Regions from separate parts of the Streptomyces sp. NPDC087859 genome, predicted to be linked through region 3. Evidence: riboswitches for the same ligand, from Rfam matches in the RefSeq annotation. Region 3 holds a riboswitch; each other region holds the start of a gene.
The links. A riboswitch is a leader RNA that binds a small molecule or an ion and turns the genes downstream of it on or off. The one in region 3 is predicted to bind cyclic di-AMP.
Positions count from the first base shown of each region.

Region 1: another riboswitch for cyclic di-AMP. It lies ahead of ACIOHP_RS03325 (transglycosylase SLT domain-containing protein); the one in region 3 lies ahead of ACIOHP_RS12315 (transglycosylase family protein).
Region 2: another riboswitch for cyclic di-AMP. It lies ahead of ACIOHP_RS02320 (NlpC/P60 family protein); the one in region 3 lies ahead of ACIOHP_RS12315 (transglycosylase family protein).

Region 1 is NZ_JBIUUU010000001.1:699,515-705,370, forward strand. Features, by position in the region: gene ACIOHP_RS03315 (peptide MFS transporter) at 107-1,609, shown strand; gene ACIOHP_RS03320 (CocE/NonD family hydrolase) at 1,638-3,635, shown strand; cyclic di-AMP (ydaO/yuaA leader) riboswitch at 3,900-4,060, shown strand; gene ACIOHP_RS03325 (transglycosylase SLT domain-containing protein) at 4,062-4,544, shown strand; gene ACIOHP_RS03330 (HAD family hydrolase) at 4,556-5,368, opposite strand; gene ACIOHP_RS03335 (arabinogalactan endo-beta-1,4-galactanase) at 5,711-5,856, shown strand, end outside.
Region 2 is NZ_JBIUUU010000001.1:495,232-501,087, reverse strand. Features, by position in the region: gene ACIOHP_RS02320 (NlpC/P60 family protein) at 1-1,021, opposite strand, end outside; cyclic di-AMP (ydaO/yuaA leader) riboswitch at 1,029-1,197, opposite strand; gene pcrA (DNA helicase PcrA) at 1,482-3,983, shown strand; gene ACIOHP_RS02310 (peptidoglycan DD-metalloendopeptidase family protein) at 4,065-5,492, opposite strand; gene ACIOHP_RS02305 (lipase family alpha/beta hydrolase) at 5,718-5,856, opposite strand, start outside.
Region 3 is NZ_JBIUUU010000004.1:477,788-483,643, reverse strand. Features, by position in the region: gene ACIOHP_RS12335 (Ppx/GppA phosphatase family protein) at 1-128, opposite strand, end outside; partial or broken gene ACIOHP_RS12330 (DUF501 domain-containing protein) at 384-788, opposite strand; gene ACIOHP_RS12325 (septum formation initiator family protein) at 834-1,310, opposite strand; gene eno (phosphopyruvate hydratase) at 1,412-2,692, opposite strand; gene ACIOHP_RS12315 (transglycosylase family protein) at 3,041-3,715, opposite strand; cyclic di-AMP (ydaO/yuaA leader) riboswitch at 3,719-3,886, opposite strand; gene ACIOHP_RS12310 (transglycosylase family protein) at 4,091-5,014, opposite strand; gene ACIOHP_RS12305 (cytochrome P450) at 5,230-5,856, opposite strand, start outside.

The DNA.
Region 1 (5,856 bases), on a different contig from region 3:
GCTGCCGCCCACCCGTGCAGCACGGGCGGTATCGGATCACGACCGGTATGTTTTTGATCACCTGAAAAGAATGGATATCTTCCGACTTCCACGGAAGTAGTAGAGCGTGTCTCGAACAACCGTCGACGTGGATCCCGGCAGCCGGCCCCCGCCCGAGGACGACACCGCCTTCTTCGGCCAGCCGAAAGGCCTGCTCACCCTCTCCGGTCTGGAGGTCTGGGAGCGTTTCTCGTTCCTGGGCATGCAGGCCATCCTCGTCCTGTACTTCGCCGACTCCGTGGCCAACGAGGGCATGGGCATGTCGGCCGGAACGGCCGCGTCCGTCTCCGCGGCCTACGGCACCCTCGTCTACCTCGTCTCGGTCGCCGGCGGCTGGCTCGCCGACCGGATGCTCGGCTCGTACCGCGCGGTGCTGTGGGGCGGCGTCCTGATCGCCTGCGGCCACTACTCCATGGCCGTCCCGACCTCGACCATGACCTGGGTGGGCCTGGGTCTCATCAGCGCGGGCACCGGCCTGCTCAAACCCAACGTGGCCACCATGGTCGGCAAGCTCTACGCCACCGACGACGACCGCCGGGACGCCGGGTTCGCGCTCTACTACATGGCGATCAACATCGGCGCCTTCGCGGGCCCGCTGATCACCGGCTGGCTCGGCGACCACCAGGGCTGGCACTGGGGTTTCTCGGCCGCCGCGATCGGTATGACCTTCGGTCTGGTCCAGTACGTCGCGGGCCGCCGTCACCTGGCCGGACGCAAGCACGCGGCCGAGTTCGCGCTCGCTCCGGAAGCGATGCGCCGGGCGGTGCGCCTGATCGTCCTGGGCCTCGTCGCCGCGGCGGTCGTCGCCGGTCTGCTCGCCGCCGCCGGTTGGCTGACCATGGACCGCTTCGTCGACCTGCTCACCCTGATCTCGGTGATCGCGCCGGTCGTCTACTTCGCGGTGATGTTCCGCAGCCCGCGGGTCACCTCCGAGGAGCGCGGCCGCCTCAAGCCGTACATCGTCCTCTTCCTGGCCTCGACCGTCTTCAACTTCATCCTCTTCCAGGCCTACTCCACGATGATGCTGCTGGCCGCGTCGAACGCCGAGACGACGATCCTCGGCTTCGACTTCCCGGCCGGCTGGTACGCCTCCGCGCTCGGCGCCTTCGAGGTCGGTCTCGCGCCCGTCGTCGCCGCGCTGTGGGTCCGGATGGGCCGCGGACAGCCGCACGCCTCCAACAAGATCGCGATCGGGGTCGTGCTGGGCGGTCTGTCGTTCCTGCTGATGGTCCTGCCGACCAGCGGGCACGGCGGCGACGACTACCTGATGTCCGCCTGGTGGATCGTCGGCTCGTACTTCCTGCTGGGCCTCGGCGACATCCTCCTGGAGACCTCCGGCATGTCGGCCACCACCAAGCTCGCCCCGGTCGCCTTCTCCAGCCAGACCATGTCCCTCTGGTTCCTGTCCCTCGCCCTCGCCAACGGCATCCAGGCCCAGACGGTGAAGCTCTACGACGACGTCTCCAAACCGGCCTACTTCGGTGTCAACGGCGCGATCGCGGTGGCCGCGGGCCTCGCGGTGATGGCCGCCGCACCGTGGCTGCGCCGCACCATGCACCCGGTCCACTGAAACCGACGGAGCCACTGGGGTCACGCTCATGCACATCCGTACGTCCTTCCCCTTCGACACGACCCACGAGGACCTCCGCATCCCGCTCCCGGACGGGACACGGCTGTACGCGCGCGTGTGGCGCCCGCTGACGGACGAGCCCGTACCGGTACTCCTCGAGTACCTCCCGTACCGGCTTTCAGACTGGACCGCGCCCCGCGACTTCCAGCGCCACCCCTGGTACGCGGGCCACGGGTACGCCTCCGTGCGCGTGGACATCCGCGGGCACGGGAACAGCGAGGGCATGCCGACGGACGAGTACTCGGCGACCGAGCTGGCCGACGGGGTCGAGGTGGTCAACTGGCTGGCGGCGCAGCCCTGGTGCAGCGGCAGGGTCGGCATGTTCGGCATCTCCTGGGGCGGCTTCAACTCCCTGCAGATCGCGGCCCTCGCGCCCGAGCCGCTCAAGGCGGTCGTCACGGTCTGCTCGACGGACGACCGCTATGACAACGACGTGCACTACATGGGAGGTTCCGTCCTCGCGGTCGACATGCACGCCTGGGCGGCCACCATGCTCGCGTTCGTCTCCCGGCCGCCCGACCCGCGGTACGCGGGCCCGGCCTGGCGGGACATGTGGCTCGAACGCCTGGAACGGGTCGACCCCTTCGTCCACACGTGGCTGGCCCACCAGACCCGGGACGACTACTGGCGCCACGGCAGCGTCTGTGAGGACTACGGCGCGATCGACGCGGCGGTCCTGGCGGTGGGCGGCTGGCACGACCCGTACCGCGACACGGTCCTCCGTCTGGTCGGGCACCTGCCGCAGGACCGCGTACGCGGACTCATCGGCCCCTGGTCCCACCAGTACCCCGACCGCGGTCTGCCGCCGGGCCCGGCGATCGGCTTCCTCCAGGAGACCCTGCGCTGGTGGGACCAGCATCTGAAGGGCGTGGACACCGGGATCATGCGGGAGCCGCTGCTGCGGGCGTACGTCAGCGACTCGCACCCCCCGGCCACGGTGTACGGCACCCTCCCCGGCCGCTGGGTCGGCGAGCCGGCCTGGCCCTCACCCCACGTCACGATGGTCTCGTACGGCCTTCAGGGCGCCCCTGTGCTGGTCCGTTCCCCGCAGCACACGGGCGTGGACGCCGGCCGTTTCTTCCCCTTCGGCAACGACGCCGATCTGCCGCCGGACCAGCGGGAGGAGGACGCCCGCTCGGCCTGTTTCGAGTTCGCGGTGGGTGAGGAGACATGGGTGCTGGGGCGGCCCCGGGTGCGGCTGCGGCTGACCTCGGAGGTGCCGCGCGGGCAGGTCGTCGCCCGGCTCTGCGATGTGGCACCGGACGGTTCGTCGACGCTGGTCACCCGGGGTGTGCTGAATCTGTCGGCGCGGCACGGGCGGGACCGGGCGGTGCCGTGGGAGCCGGGGGCCACCGAGGAGGTGGCGTTCGACCTCAACGGCATCGGCCACGCCTTCCCGCCCGGCCACCGCATCCGGCTCGCCGTCTCCTCCGCGTACTGGCCGTGGATCTGGCCGCAGGCCGACTCCGCGGCGGGCTTCGCGCTGGACCCGGCGGGGAGTTTCCTCGAACTTCCGGTGCGATCCCGTGAGTCGGCGGGCGACATCACCTTCGACGAGCCCGAACAGGCCGAGCCGCTCGGCGTCAACTTCCCCGCCACGCTGGACGAACCGCGCCCCGAGCGACTGGTCGTACGCGATGTCGCCAAGGGTGAGTGGCGTCTGGAGGTCGACCCCCGGTACGGCGGCACGCGCGTGTACCCGGACGGTCTGGAGTTCACCGAGGACGCGCTGGAGACGTACACGATCGACGAAACGGACCCGCTGTCGGCACGCACCCGCTCGGACTGGTCGATCCGGCTGCACCGGCCGGAGCTCGCGTGGGACACGACGGTCCGTACGCGCTCGGAGATCAGCTGTGCCGGGGCGGAGTTCTTCCTGGCCGCCAACGAGGTGGTCTGCACGGAGGGCGGCGAGGTGGTGTTCCACCGGACGTGGGAGAAGCGGATTCCGAGAACAGCCGGTTGAGGTTAATTGCCCGATTTGCGGCCGGATTTCATCTTCAGTGACTTGAGTCACTTCATTCTGTGGGCGGGCTGTGAGATCACGTCCGCCGATCCGCCATGCACGAACGCCAGTTGGTGATTGGCGGTCGCAAAGGATCAAGCACCCCATACGCCTCAGACCGAGGTCAATGGGCTCGTTGTGTGAATCCGGTACTTGTTCCGGACATGTGCTCTCGCATACGTTCCCGGCCGGGCGGAACGCCGAATCCTGCCGCCGCCCGGAGACCGCTCACCTACGAGAACTCACGGCAGGAGCGGGGGAACCAGGTAAGTCGCCGGACATAACGGACCGGCTTGGGGTGAAGTCGTGTCGCCGTACGGCGGCCCGGCCGGGCATCTCCCGCCCGAACCCGACAGCTCACCTCGCAGGCGTCGGAGAGGAACCGTCATGCCTGCTGCCGCTCAGCACCGTCGCACCAGAACGTCCCGCCTCGCCCGCAAGCTCGCCGTCGCCGGTACCGGCATCGCCGTCCTCGCGCTCCCGGTCATCGGCGCGACCAGCGCCTCCGCGGCCACCCCGACCGTGACCACGGCGACCTCGCTGGGCTACACCAACACGCTCGACGGCTGGATCCAGGCGTCGCTCCAGGTCATGGCCCAGAACGGCATCCCCGGGTCGTACGACAGCATCTACCGCAACATCATCCGCGAGTCGTCGGGCAACCCCTACGCCATCAACAACTGGGACTCCAACGCGGCCGCCGGCACCCCCTCCAAGGGCCTGCTCCAGGTCATCGACCCCACCTTCCAGGCGTACCACGTCTCCGGCACCTCGTGGGACCCCTACGACCCGGTCGCCAACATCACCGCGGCCTGCAACTACGCGGCGCAGCGGTACGGGTCGATCGACAACGTGTGGGGCGCGTACTAGGCCGACAGGGCCTAGGCCTGCCGGAAGAGTCTTTCGAGGACGACGGCGATGCCGTCGTCCTCGTTCGACAGGGTCACCTCGTCGGCCACGGCCTTGAGTTCGGGGTGGGCGTTGGCCATCGCGACGCCATGTGCCGCCCAGTCGAACATGGGGATGTCGTTGGGCATGTCGCCGAAGGCGATGGTGTGTTGAGGGCCGAGGCCGAGGTGGTCGGCGGCCAGGGCCAGGCCCGTCGCCTTGGTGATGCCGCATGGCTGGAGTTCGACGGTGCCGGGGCCCGACATCGTCACCGTCGCGAGGGAACCGACGACTCCGCGGGCCGTCGCCGCCAACTCGTCGTCGGACAGGGCGGGATGGCGGAGCAGGACCTTGCTGATGGGCGCACACCACAGGTCGTCGCGGCGGTCGACCCGTACGGCGGGGAGGGTGGGGTGCGGCATCAGATACCCCGGCTCGATGAGCGTGAGACCGTCGACGCCGTCCTGGTCGACGGCGGCGTACACCTGGCCGACCTCCGCCTCGATCTTGCCGAGCGCGGTCTCGGCCAACTCCCGGTCCAGGGTCACCGACCACAGCAGACGGTCCGCGCCGGCGTCGTACACCTGCGCGCCCTGCCCGCACACCGCGAGCCCCGTGCTGCCCAGGTCGTCGAGGAGCGGCCGCACTCTCGGGGCCGGCCGGCCGGTCACCACCAGATGCCGGGCCCCGGCCTCCGCCACCCGCGCGAGCGCGGCGAGCGAACGGTCGGAGAGCGTGTCGTCGCCCCGGAGCAGGGTTCCGTCCAGGTCAGTGGCGACGAGTGAATATGCGGTGGGTGCGGCCATGATCAGAGAATACGGATGGAAACCCCCATCGACTCGACGCGAACCGGACGGCTGCACCCTTCACATCCGTTGACGTCTGCTCCGGTTCGACGCGCAAGTGGAGCCTCTCCTTGAGCGGTCACGATCGAGGGCGAACCGGCCGAGCGCGCGAACCATCCCGCTGAAGCTGTGAGCGTGCACAGCAGATAAGCGTTTCAACCCCTTGTCAACGAAGGGGCCGTCGGGTTACCTACATGTTGCTCGCGGATGACAGGCACTCTTGATTCTGTGCACGATCCCAGATTCGCGAGCCGCGCTGATCTTCTGGCTACTTCGACTTGAGCACTTCGAGAGGAACCGCACATGCGCAGACGCAGTGTCCTCACCGCCGCGGGAGCCGCCGCACTGGCCGTTCCCGTGCTGGGGGCAACGCCCGCGGCCGCCTCCGCGGGCGGTCGCCGTGGGCTGGACATCCGGGCCATGGACATCTCCTCACTGCCCAAGAACGA
Region 2 (5,856 bases), on a different contig from region 3:
AGAAGACGAGGTCGCCGGGCTGGGCGTTGGCGAGGGTGACCGTGGTGCCGGCGTTCACCTGGTCGTAGGTGGTGCGGGGGAGAGAGATTCCGGCGGCGTTCCAGGCGGCCTGGGTGAGGCCGGAGCAGTCGTAGGAGTCGGGGCCGGTGGCGCCCCAGACGTACGGCTTGCCCACCTGGGAGCGGGCGAAGGCGAGGGCCTTCTCGGCCTTCGTGGCGTACGAGGAGTCCGAGGTCTCCGCGGTCTCCGTGGACGACGAGGAGCTGCCCGCCGACTCCTCGGCCGCGGCGGCCTCCGCCGCCGCCTTCTGCTCGGCCGCCTGCTGCTTCGCCAGCTCGGCGGCCTTGCGGGCGGCCTCTTCCTGCTTCTTCTTCTCGATCGCCGCGAGGCGCGCCTTCTCCTCGGCGGTCAGCTGCGACAGCAGCTCGCGCGCGGCGGACAGCTTCCGCTGAACGGTCGCCTTGGCGGTCTTCAGGTCGCCCTGCGCGTCGGAGAGCGTCTCGAGGCTGTCGGTGGCCTCCTGGCGCTTCTTCATCGTCGCGGACTGCTCGGTGACGTAGTCGTCGACCGCGTCCTTCTGACGGGACGTCATACGGCCCATCAGCTGCGTCTGGTCGAAGTAGTCCTGCGGGGAGTCCGCGAGCAGGAAGGTCGCGGTGTCGGGCGCGGAGGCGCCGGTGCGGTACTGGGCCGCGGCGAAGGAACCGAGCTCCTCGCGGGCCTCGTTGAGCTTCTGGGTGCGCTGGGCGACGTCGTCGAGGAGGGTGTCGACCTCCTTGCGCTGCTTGGAGGTCTTCTCCTTGGCCGAGTTGTACTTCTCGGTCGCCGACTCCGCCTGGCGGTAGAGGTCGTCGACCTTCTTCTCGACTTCCTCGATGCTCGGCTTGTCATCGGTCGAGGGCGCGGCGGTGGCCGTCTGGGAGAGCAGGGCCACGGAGGTGAGGGCGGCCGTGGCGAGAGCGGGTGTGCGTATGCCGGCTACGCGCGTACCCGGGGGAGGCGGCTTGCGGTGCGACGCCAAGGTCGGCGACTCCTTCCATACTCCGCCTACCGAGTTAGCTGTCGGGTTCGGGCGGGTGGTTCGGAAGGGTTGCCCTACGGCTGTTCCCGGTGCGGGAGTCGGCCGATTCACCCCAAGTTCGGTGGGTCCCCGGTTCCGGGTGCGCGGCGGCGCTCCGGATTCGGCGGAGGCCGCGCGGCCCGGCGACGTTCGCCGGTGGGGGTCGTACGGCCTTCCGGCACGGTAGCCAACGGGTGTGGCCCCTGTGAAGGTTGATGTCCGATAGGCCCGATACATTTTCGTGACCTTAGGTCAGGACGTTGCTCGCGGTGGTACATACGGAGTGATCTGCAATGACTTGTGCGCATTGCGGTCGATCCGTCGCGGAACGTGTCGGGACGGTGATGGAGGGTGATGAGGTCGGCCCATGTTCTCGGGGCGGCGGCGGGGTGTCAGTGGGGAGCCCTAGACTCGGAGAGCGATGAGCAGCCTCTTTGACGACAGCTTCCTGGCGGACCTCCAAGCCTCTAAGGGCCGCGAGGAGGAGCCCCCGCCACCGCCCGAGGACGAGCACGTACCGGAACCCGTTCCGGACGACCTGTTCGGCGGCAGGTTCGACGTGCCGCCGGACCGGGACGCGTACTACCGCGACGGCGCCCCGCGCCCCGTGCTGGACGCGGCCGCGCTCATCGACGGACTCAACGAGAACCAGCGCGCGGCCGTCGTGCACTCCGACACCCCGCTGCTCATCGTGGCCGGCGCCGGCTCCGGCAAGACGCGGGTGCTCACCCACCGCATCGCCTACCTGCTGGCCGAGCGGAATGTCCACCCGGGCCAGATCCTCGCGATCACCTTCACCAACAAGGCCGCGGGCGAGATGAAGGAGCGCGTCGAGCAGCTCGTCGGCCCGCGCGCCAACGCGATGTGGGTGATGACGTTCCACAGCGCGTGCGTGCGGATCCTGCGGAGGGAATCCAAGAAGCTCGGCTTCACGTCGTCGTTCTCGATCTACGACGCGGCCGACTCCAAGCGTCTGATGGCCCTGGTCTGCCGTGACCTCGACCTCGACCCCAAGCGCTTCCCGCCCAAGTCCTTCAGCGCCAAGATCAGCAACCTCAAGAACGAGCTGATCGACGAGGAGGACTTCGCCGCCCAGGCCACCGACGGCTTCGAGAAGACCCTCGCCCAGGCCTACGCCATGTACCAGGCGCGGCTGCGGGAGGCCAACGCGCTCGACTTCGACGACCTGATCATGACCACGGTCAATCTGCTGCGCGCCTTCCCGGACGTCGCCGAGCACTACCACCGGCGCTTCCGGCATGTCCTCGTCGACGAGTACCAGGACACCAACCACGCCCAGTACACGCTGGTCCGCGAGCTCGTGGGGACGAGCGAGCACCCCGTCGACGTCCCTCCGGCCGAGTTCGACCTCCCGCCCGCCGAACTGTGTGTCGTGGGCGACGCCGACCAGTCGATCTACGCCTTCCGCGGCGCGACGATCCGCAACATCCTCCAGTTCGAGGAGGACTACCCGAACGCGACGACGATCCTGCTGGAGCAGAACTACCGCTCCACACAGACGATCCTGTCCGCCGCCAACGCGGTCATCGAGCGCAACGAGTCCCGCCGCCCCAAGAACCTGTGGACCAACGCGGGCGCGGGCGCGCGCATCACCGGATATGTCGCCGACACCGAGCACGACGAGGCGCAGTTCGTCGCCGAGGAGATAGACCGACTGACGGACTCGGGCGACGCCAAGGCCGGCGACGTCGCCGTCTTCTACCGGACCAACGCCCAGTCCCGTGTCTTCGAAGAGATCTTCATCCGCGTCGGCCTGCCCTACAAGGTCGTCGGCGGTGTCCGCTTCTACGAGCGCAAGGAGGTCCGGGACGTCCTGGCCTACCTGCGTGTCCTCGCCAACCCCGAGGACTCGGTGCCGCTGCGCCGCATCCTCAACGTCCCCAAGCGCGGTATCGGCGAGCGCGCCGAGGCGATGATCGACGCCCTGTCCCAGCGCGAGAAGATCAGCTTCCCGCAGGCGCTGAAGCGGGTCGACGAGGCGTACGGCATGGCCGCGCGGTCGACGAACGCCGTGAAGCGGTTCAACGTGCTGATGGAGGAGCTCCGTACGATCGTCGAGTCCGGCGCGGGCCCGGCGACCGTCCTGGAGGCGGTGCTCGAACGCACCGGCTATCTGGCCGAGTTGCAGGCCTCCACCGACCCGCAGGACGAGACCCGGATCGAGAACCTCCAGGAACTCGCCGCCGTGGCCCTGGAGTTCGAGCAGGAGTCCGGGGAAGCCGCGGAAGGCGAGGCGGCGGCTCCGGTCGGTCTCGCCGCGTTCCTCGAGCGGGTCGCGCTCGTCGCCGACTCCGACCAGATCCCCGACGAGGACGAGGACGGCTCCGGCGTCATCACCCTGATGACCCTGCACACCGCCAAGGGACTGGAGTTCCCGGTCGTCTTCCTGACCGGCATGGAGGACGGCGTCTTCCCGCACATGCGCTCCCTCGGCCAGACCAAGGAGCTGGAGGAGGAGCGGCGCCTGGCGTACGTCGGCATCACGCGCGCGCGGGAACGGCTGTATCTGACGCGGTCGGCGCTGCGCAGCGCGTGGGGCCAGCCGTCCTACAACCCGCCCTCGCGCTTCCTGTCGGAGATCCCGGAGCAGCACGTGGACTGGAAGCGGACGGGTGCCACCACGCCGGTCTCCTCCGGGCCCGCGTCGGGAGTGGCCGCCTCCCTGTCCTCGTCCCGCTCCCGCTCCTCGGCGAGGGGAGCGTCCGGCTTCGCCACGAGCCGCGCCTCCGACAAGCCGGTCGTCTCGCTGGCCGTCGGGGACCGCGTCACACACGACCAGTTCGGGCTCGGCACGGTGACATCGGTGAAGGGCACGGGCGCGAACACCGAGGCGACGATCGACTTCGGTGACACCAAGCCGAAGCGGCTGCTGCTGCGGTACGCGCCGGTGGAGAAGCTGTAAGGGCGGTTCCAGGCGGTTCCATGAGTGAGCCCCCGCTGCCGTGAAGTGCGGGGGCTCACAGGGAAGTTGTCGCCTGACGTCTTACGTCGGGTCCAGCCCGTGGCTGCGCAGCCACGGAAGCGGGTCGATCGCCGAGCCACCGGCCGGGCGCACCTCGAAGTGCAGGTGCGGTCCCGTGGAGTTGCCGGAGTTGCCGGAGTACGCGATCGGGTCGCCGGCCTTGACGGTCGTACCGGAGGCGACACGGTAGCTGGAGAGGTGGCAGTACCACGTCTCCGTGCCGTCCATCGCGGTCACGATCATCATGTTGCCGTAGGCGCTGTTCCACTGCGTCCGCACGGTGCCGTCGGTCGCGGCCATCACCGTCGTGCCGTAGGAGACCGGGAAGTCGATGCCGGTGTGCACGGACATCCAGTTGACGCCGGCCTGACCGTAGTAGGCGCTGAGGCCGTGCCGGGCCACCGGGAGCGCGAACTTGGGGCGCAGCCGCTCCTTGCGGGCCGCCTCCTCCGCCGCCTTCTTCTTCTCGGCCACCTGCTGGGCCTTGAGGTCGATGCGCTCCTGCGTACGGCTGGCCCGGTCGGCGAAGTCGTCGGCGCCCGCGGAGAGGCTCGCGAGCTGGGTGTCCAGCTTGTTGTTCGCGGCGGACGGCTTGACGGACTTGGTCGTCACGTCGGACGCGGTCGTCGAGGTGTTCTTGTCGTCGCTCAGGCCGCCGACGGAAGCGGCGGCGATCCCGGTGACACCCATGACGCACGCGGAGGGCACGGCGATCTTCATCAGCGCGGAGCGCTTGGGGGGCGGACGGCGGCGGGAACGGCCCGCGTTACGGGCGGCCATGCGTGAGCCCGGGGCCGGGGCGGCGTCTTCCTGATCGTCCAGGAGCGGGGCGTCGTCGTCCTCGGAGAGGGCGGGCAGCTCACCGGTGGCGCTCAACTCGGCGTCGTGCGCGGCCGGTTCCTCGTACGCCACCTGCTCGAACATCGCGGTCGACTGATGGTCGACGGGCTCCTCGTGGGCCGGCGTGGTGCCGTCGGAGTTCCACTGCGTGGCGTCGTACGCGCCGGTGTCGAAGGCCTGCGTGCCCCATTCCCAGTGCTGGGTCTGGTCGGCGGTGCCCCCGGACTGGTCGGGCTGAAGCCAGGCGTTCGCGTCCCACTGGCCGCTCGCGTCGGGCGCGCCGGCCTGCGGGGGGATCACGGAGAGCTGCTGGTGCTCGCCGGCCCAGGCCGTCGCGTCGTACGCGCCGGTGTCGTAGGCGGCGTGGTGCTGGGCCGCGTACGCGTCGTAGTTCAGGGTCTGATGACTGTCCGTGGCCCACTGACCGGCGTCGTACGACCCGGTGTTGTCACCGGGGAGACTGCCGAACAGGGGGTCCGCGTCGAAGTGCGCGGTGGTGTGGGCGCCCGTGTCGTAACCGTACGTGGCGTGGTCACCGTACTGGGCTTCCTGCGTGCCGTACGACGTGTAGTGCGCCGAGGCGTCGGAAGCGGGGGCCGGGGTGGTCATGGTCCCCGACGGGTACGGATCGTTCACCAACTTCTCTTTCGCCTCGACAACAGGGGCTGCCAGAGCAGTGCGGTGACTGTACCCGCCGGTATGCGGGCGCGACAATCTTCAACGGGTTTCGCGCCTTCAGGAAACGGGCATTCGGCCGTGTTTCGGGGGACTGCGGGCGCGAGTTTGGCCTTGTGTTCGAAGATTGTTCGATGTTGGACGGCTGTCCTGCGGCTGTCAGGCCACTGTCAGACCGCCGGCATCGGCTGCGGCCGTGGCTCCTGTCGGTGGAGTGTCGAGGGCCTGCCGTATCCCGGTCGCGACGGCCGGGTGCACCGGGAGTGCGAGATGCCCGACCCCGCTCACCCGGACGTTC
Region 3 (5,856 bases):
TCCAGCGCCTCCGGGGCCAGCCTGCCGGTCCGGTCCACGTCCTGGCCGAGCCGCACGATCGTCATCCGCCGGTCCAGCTCCACCAGCTCACCGGTGGCGGGGTTGACGTCCGCGACGAGGAGGCGGATGGAGTTCGTACCGCAGTCGACGGCGGCGACCCGGCCGAACCCCTCGGGGGCCGGCGGGGCGTCGGCGAAGGAGCCGCCGCGGGCCTCGGCGGGACCGGAGACCACGCCCTCCTCGCCCGGCAGCTCGTCCGCCGGGTCGGGAGCCACGAGCGGCTGCACGCACGGACCCTTGCGCCACCACTCCGGCAGCATCTCGATCGCCTCGTCGCCCAGCGGGTTCACACCGGGCCCCGCGGCCAGGGAGTGCCCCACCAGCACATGCAGGCACTTCACCCGGTCCGGCATGCCACCCGCGCTCGGGAAGCCCTCCAGGACCTCGATGGCGTCACGGCGCGCGATGTAGTCCTCGTGCGCGCCGCGGTAGGCGGCGGCGAGCTCCGGGTCGCTCTGGAGCCGCTCCGTCATCTCCTTCATGACGCCGTTCGCCTCCAGCGTGCCGATCGCCGAGGCGGCGCGCGGACACGTCAGGTAGTACGTCGTCGGGAAGGGCGTGCCGTCGGGGAGCCGGGGGGCCGTCTCCACCACGTCCGGCTGGCCGCACGGACAGCGGTGCGCGATCGCGCGCAGGCCGCGCGGCGGACGCCCGAGCTGCTGCTTGAAGGCCTCGACGTCGGCGTCGGTGGGCTCGGTGCGCTCGGTGGTCGGCGGGGGCGTTTCCATGCCGTACGAAAGTCTCTCTGCTGTCTGACTGCGGAAAAGGTCGGTTCACTGGTCGGAGGCGTCGGACTTGTCGACCCCGTCCCAGACGTTGGAGTACCAGGGGCGGTCGGCCGCCCCCATGTCGGCCCGCGACTGCCGCGCCGCGCCCGGATCGACGACGATGAACCCCGTCTCCCCCGGCATCACGTAGTGGAGCCGCTCGCGGATCCGCTGCTCGGCGTACGCGTCGTCCTGCCAGCGTGCCTTCTGGTCCCGCAGCTGCTCGACCCGCTGCCGGGCCTGTTCCTGCTGCCGCTGGAGGTCCGCGATCTCGGCGCGCTGGGAGACGTACTGCCTTATCGGATAGGCGAGCGCGACGATCAGCGAGCACAGGACCAGCGCGAGCAGTGCCGCCCGGCCGGTCAGCCGGGAGCGGCGGGCCTGCCGCTTGGTCTGGGAACGGTAGACCCGGGCCGCGGTCTGCTCGCCGAGCAGCCGGATCCTGGTCGCGGTGGAGAACCGGTCCCGGTCCTTGACGGCCATGTCCCAGCCCCTCCTTCACACACGCGCGTACGTCCCCGCACACGGTACGGGACCGGTGCGGGGACGTACGTACGACTGGCTAAGCCTTAGCCCTGCCGAGATCAGCCCTTGAAGCGGGGGAACGCGGAGCGGCCGGCGTACACCGCGGCGTCGTCGAGGATCTCCTCGATGCGCAGCAGCTGGTTGTACTTGGCGACGCGGTCCGAGCGGGCCGGGGCGCCGGTCTTGATCTGACCGCAGTTCACCGCGACGGCGAGGTCGGCGATGGTGACGTCCTCGGTCTCGCCGGAGCGGTGGGACATCATGCACTTGAAGCCGTTGCGCTGGGCCATCTCGACGGCGTCCAGGGTCTCGGTCAGCGAGCCGATCTGGTTCACCTTGACGAGCAGGGCGTTCGCGGAGCCCTCCTCGATGCCGCGGGCCAGGCGCTCGGGGTTGGTGACGAACAGGTCGTCGCCGACGATCTGGACCTTGTCGCCGATCTTCTCGGTGATGGTGTTCCAGCCGGCCCAGTCGTCCTCGTACAGCGGGTCCTCGATGGAGACGAGCGGGTACGCGGAGACGAGCTCCTCGTAGTACTCGGTCATCTCGGCGGCCGAGCGGGACTTGCCCTCGAACTCGTACTTGCCGTCCTTGTAGAACTCGGACGCGGCGACGTCGAGCGCGAGCGCGATCTGCTCGCCGGGGACGTAGCCGGCCTGCTTGATGGCCTCGATGATGAGGTCCAGGGCGGCGCGGTTGGACTCCAGGTTCGGGGCGAAGCCGCCCTCGTCGCCGAGGCCGGTGGACAGGCCCTTGGTCTTCAGCACCTTCTTGAGGGTGTGGTAGACCTCGGCGCCCCAGCGCAGCGCCTCGGAGAAGGACTCCGCGCCGATCGGGGCGATCATGAACTCCTGGATGTCCACGTTGGAGTCGGCGTGCGAGCCGCCGTTCAGGATGTTCATCATCGGAACGGGCAGCAGGTGCGCGTTCGGGCCGCCCAGGTAGCGGAAGAGCGGGAGGTCGCTGGCCTCGGAGGCGGCGTGGGCGACGGCGAGGGAGACGCCGAGGATGGCGTTGGCGCCGAGCGAGCCCTTGTTGTCGGTGGCGTCCAGGTCGAACATCGCCTGGTCGATCAGGCGCTGCTCGGTGGCGTCGTAGCCGACGAGCTCCGGGCCGATCTGCTCGATGACGGCGAGGACGGCCTTCTCGACACCCTTGCCGCCGTAGCGGTTGGGGTCACCGTCGCGGAGCTCGATGGCCTCGAAGGCGCCGGTGGAAGCACCGGAGGGAACGGCGGCACGACCCGTGCTGCCGTCGTCGAGGCCGACCTCGACCTCGACCGTGGGGTTGCCTCGGGAGTCCAGGATTTCCCGGGCTACGACGACGTCGATGGACGGCACGAGCATCTCCTTCTTGGGATGTGACACGGTCCGCCGGGACCGCGGTGTGTTCTGCGAGACGAGCCTAACCGGCTCCGGGCGTTCGGCCACCGTGCGGACCGCCCCGTGGACAGAACCGAGAGTAAATTGTTTCCGAACGGAACAAAGACGGTTTCGGAAACCTGGCAGAAACCGGCGCAGAAAAAACCCCGCCCCGGTGCGTACGGGGGAACACGCACCGGAGCGGGGAGCCCGTGGGGACGGGGGGACCCTCACGAGGCCTTCAGTATGAGGACCACGGATGTGAGGGCGCTGTGGTTCAGCCGGGTCCTGCTCGAATGCGGCGGACCCTTACGCGAGGCGCAGCTACTACTTGAGGTGCAGCTGCTGACCCGGGTAGATGAAGTCGGCGTCGCTGACGATGTCCTTGTTCAGCTTGAACACCTTCTGCCAGCCGCCCTTGACGTCGTGCTCCTCGGCGATGGAGCTGAGGGTGTCACCCTTGACGACCTTGTACTCGCCGTCGCCCTTCTTGACCTTCTTGCCGGTCGGGGTGGTGACGGTCTTCTTGGCGGCCGGGCGCTCGGAGGAGCGGGAGGCCTGCTGCTCGGAGGAGCGGGTGCTGGTGCCGCTGTCGCTGGAGGAGCTCGACGAGCCGCCGCCGGTGTAGCTCGCGCTGGACAGGTTGACGCCGCAGGACGGCCAGGCACCCTTGCCCTGGCTCGCGAGGACCTTCTCGGCTATCTCGATCTGCTGACCCTTGGTGGCCTGGTTGGCCTGCGAGGCGTACGCCGTGCCGCCGTACGCGGCCCAGGTGGAGGCGGAGAACTGCAGACCGCCGTAGTAGCCGTTGCCGGTGTTGATGGTCCAGTCGCCGCCCGACTCGCACTGGGCGACGGCGTCCCACTCGGAGGCGGTGGCGGCGGAGGCGTTGCCGGCCGCCATCAGCGGGGCCGCGATGGCGACACCGGTGACGCCGGCGAGCGCGGCGGCCCGGGTGGCCTTGGAAGGACGACGGTGCTTGCCCTTGCCGGAAAACAGCATGGTGGATCCCCTCACCGACGCCTGCGAGGTGAGCTGTCGGGTTCGGGCCGGTTGAGTTGCCCGGCCGCGCATCTCGCGATGCGCGACTTCACCCCAAGCCGGTCCAGCGTGAACTGCTGGGCCCGGCACTTACCTTGGGTCCCCCGCTCCTGCCTACGGCGCTTGACGCGACGACTGTTCCCGTACGGCCGCTGGCAGGATTCGGCGTTGCGGCAGCCGGGGCTCGCGGTGACGAGCGGTGTTGACCGTAGACAGGGAATCCGGCGAATTTCAAAGACGATCAGGGCTTCTGAGACTCATCCCACACTTTCATCAAACCGGACATTTGATGAGAAGTGTGGTCTGAACTCCCGGCATTCTCCTGGGGTTTTCGCCCTATTCGCTACCGAGTACGAGGGTCTGACCGGGCTCGATGTCGCTCGGGTCGGCGCCGATGACCTGCTTGTTCTCGGCGTAGAGCCGGCGCCATCCGCCGTCGACGTCAAGGGAGTCGGCGATGGAGGCGAGCGTGTCGCCGACGCGGACGGTGTAGGACCCCTCGTCGGCGCTCGCGCCACGGTGCCGGCCGGTGCTCTCCTGGGTGGCGGAGAGGGCGCCGGTGTCGACGAGAGCCGAAGAGCCGCCTTCTTGCCATGAGTTGTCCGATTCAACACCCTTTGTCGGCGCTATGGATGGACTGTCGGGCGACTGTGAGTCTTCGGCGCCAGGGTCGGATGTGTCCGACTTGGATGAGTTGTCCGCTTCGGTGGACGCCGAGGGTGAGGACGTCGGATCGGCGGAGGACCCGTTCGACGAGTCGGATGATCCGGAGGAGTTGGACAGCCCGGACGAGGCGGATGAATCAGACGATTCAGATGAACCCGACTCTTCGGACTCCGACGGGGTGCCGCTCCCGACGCCGGTGTCGACATCGTCCGAGGCCGAGTCCTTGCTCAGCCCGTTCAGCAGACCGCAGGTGCCCCAGACGCCAACACCCTGGTCCGCGAGGACCTTCTCGGCGACGGCTATCTGCTGGTTGCGGCTGGCGAGGTCGGGACTCGTGGCGTAGTCGAGGCCGCCGTACTTCTCCCAGTTCTCCTGGGACAGCTTGAGCCCGCCGTAATAACCGTCACCCTTGTTCGCGCTCCAGGAACCGTCGGTCTCGCACTTGGCGACCTGGTCCCAGGTGTTCCCGTCGGCCGCGCTCGCGCCGGTGGCGCCCAGGAGCGGGATCGCGATGGCGGAGCCGGTCACTCCGGCCGCGACGAGCAGTGCCGGAGCCTGGCGGGGGCGACGGTGACGACCGTTCCCGGTGAGCATGCGGAGGCCTTTCGCGAGACAACAGTGACCGGCGCGGCGGATGAAGACAGTCGCCGCGCTGATGCGTGAACGTATCGGCAGTCGATCACTTGTCACAAGTTAATGCCGCGTAGATCACGTGAAGATCACAGAGTTGAGGGCAAATCATCTTTGCAAGGAGCTGCGGGGACGCGCGAGTTGGCGTGAAGCCATGCAAGTAATCGACGCGAAGCCGATTACCGGGCCCGGCTCGTGGGCGTGAACTCGACGGGCAGGGTGCGCAGTCCGCGCATGATGAGACCCCCACGCCACCTCAAATCGGCCGAATCCACCGCGAGTCGGAGGTCCGGAAGCCGGGTGAGGAGCGTGGCGAGCGCGGTCTGGCCCTCCAGACGGGCGAGCGGGGCGCCGAGGCAGTAGTGAATGCCGTGGCCGTATCCGAGGTGTTGGTTGTCACGCCGGGAGAGGTCGAGGACATCGGGATCGGCGAACCGCTCCGGGTCCCGGTCCGCGGCGGCGAGTACGACGAGGACGGGGTCGCCGGGTGCGATGTCCTGTCCGCCGACGGTGAGCGGCTGGGTGGCGAAGCGCCAGGTGGCGAGTTCCACGGGACCGTCGTAACGGAGAAGCTCCTCCACGCCGGTTTCCAGGAGGTCGGTCTCCCCGGCGGCGAGCGAGCCCTGGAGGCGGGTGCGCTGCTCGGGATGGGTGAGGAGCGCGTACGTGCCGTTGCCGATCAGGTTGACCGTGGTCTCAAAACCGGCGAAGAGCAGGATGAAGGCCATCGCCGCGGCCTCGTTCTCGGTGAGGTGCTCGCCGTGGTCCGAGGCGCGGATGAGACCGGAGATGAGGTCCTCGCCGGG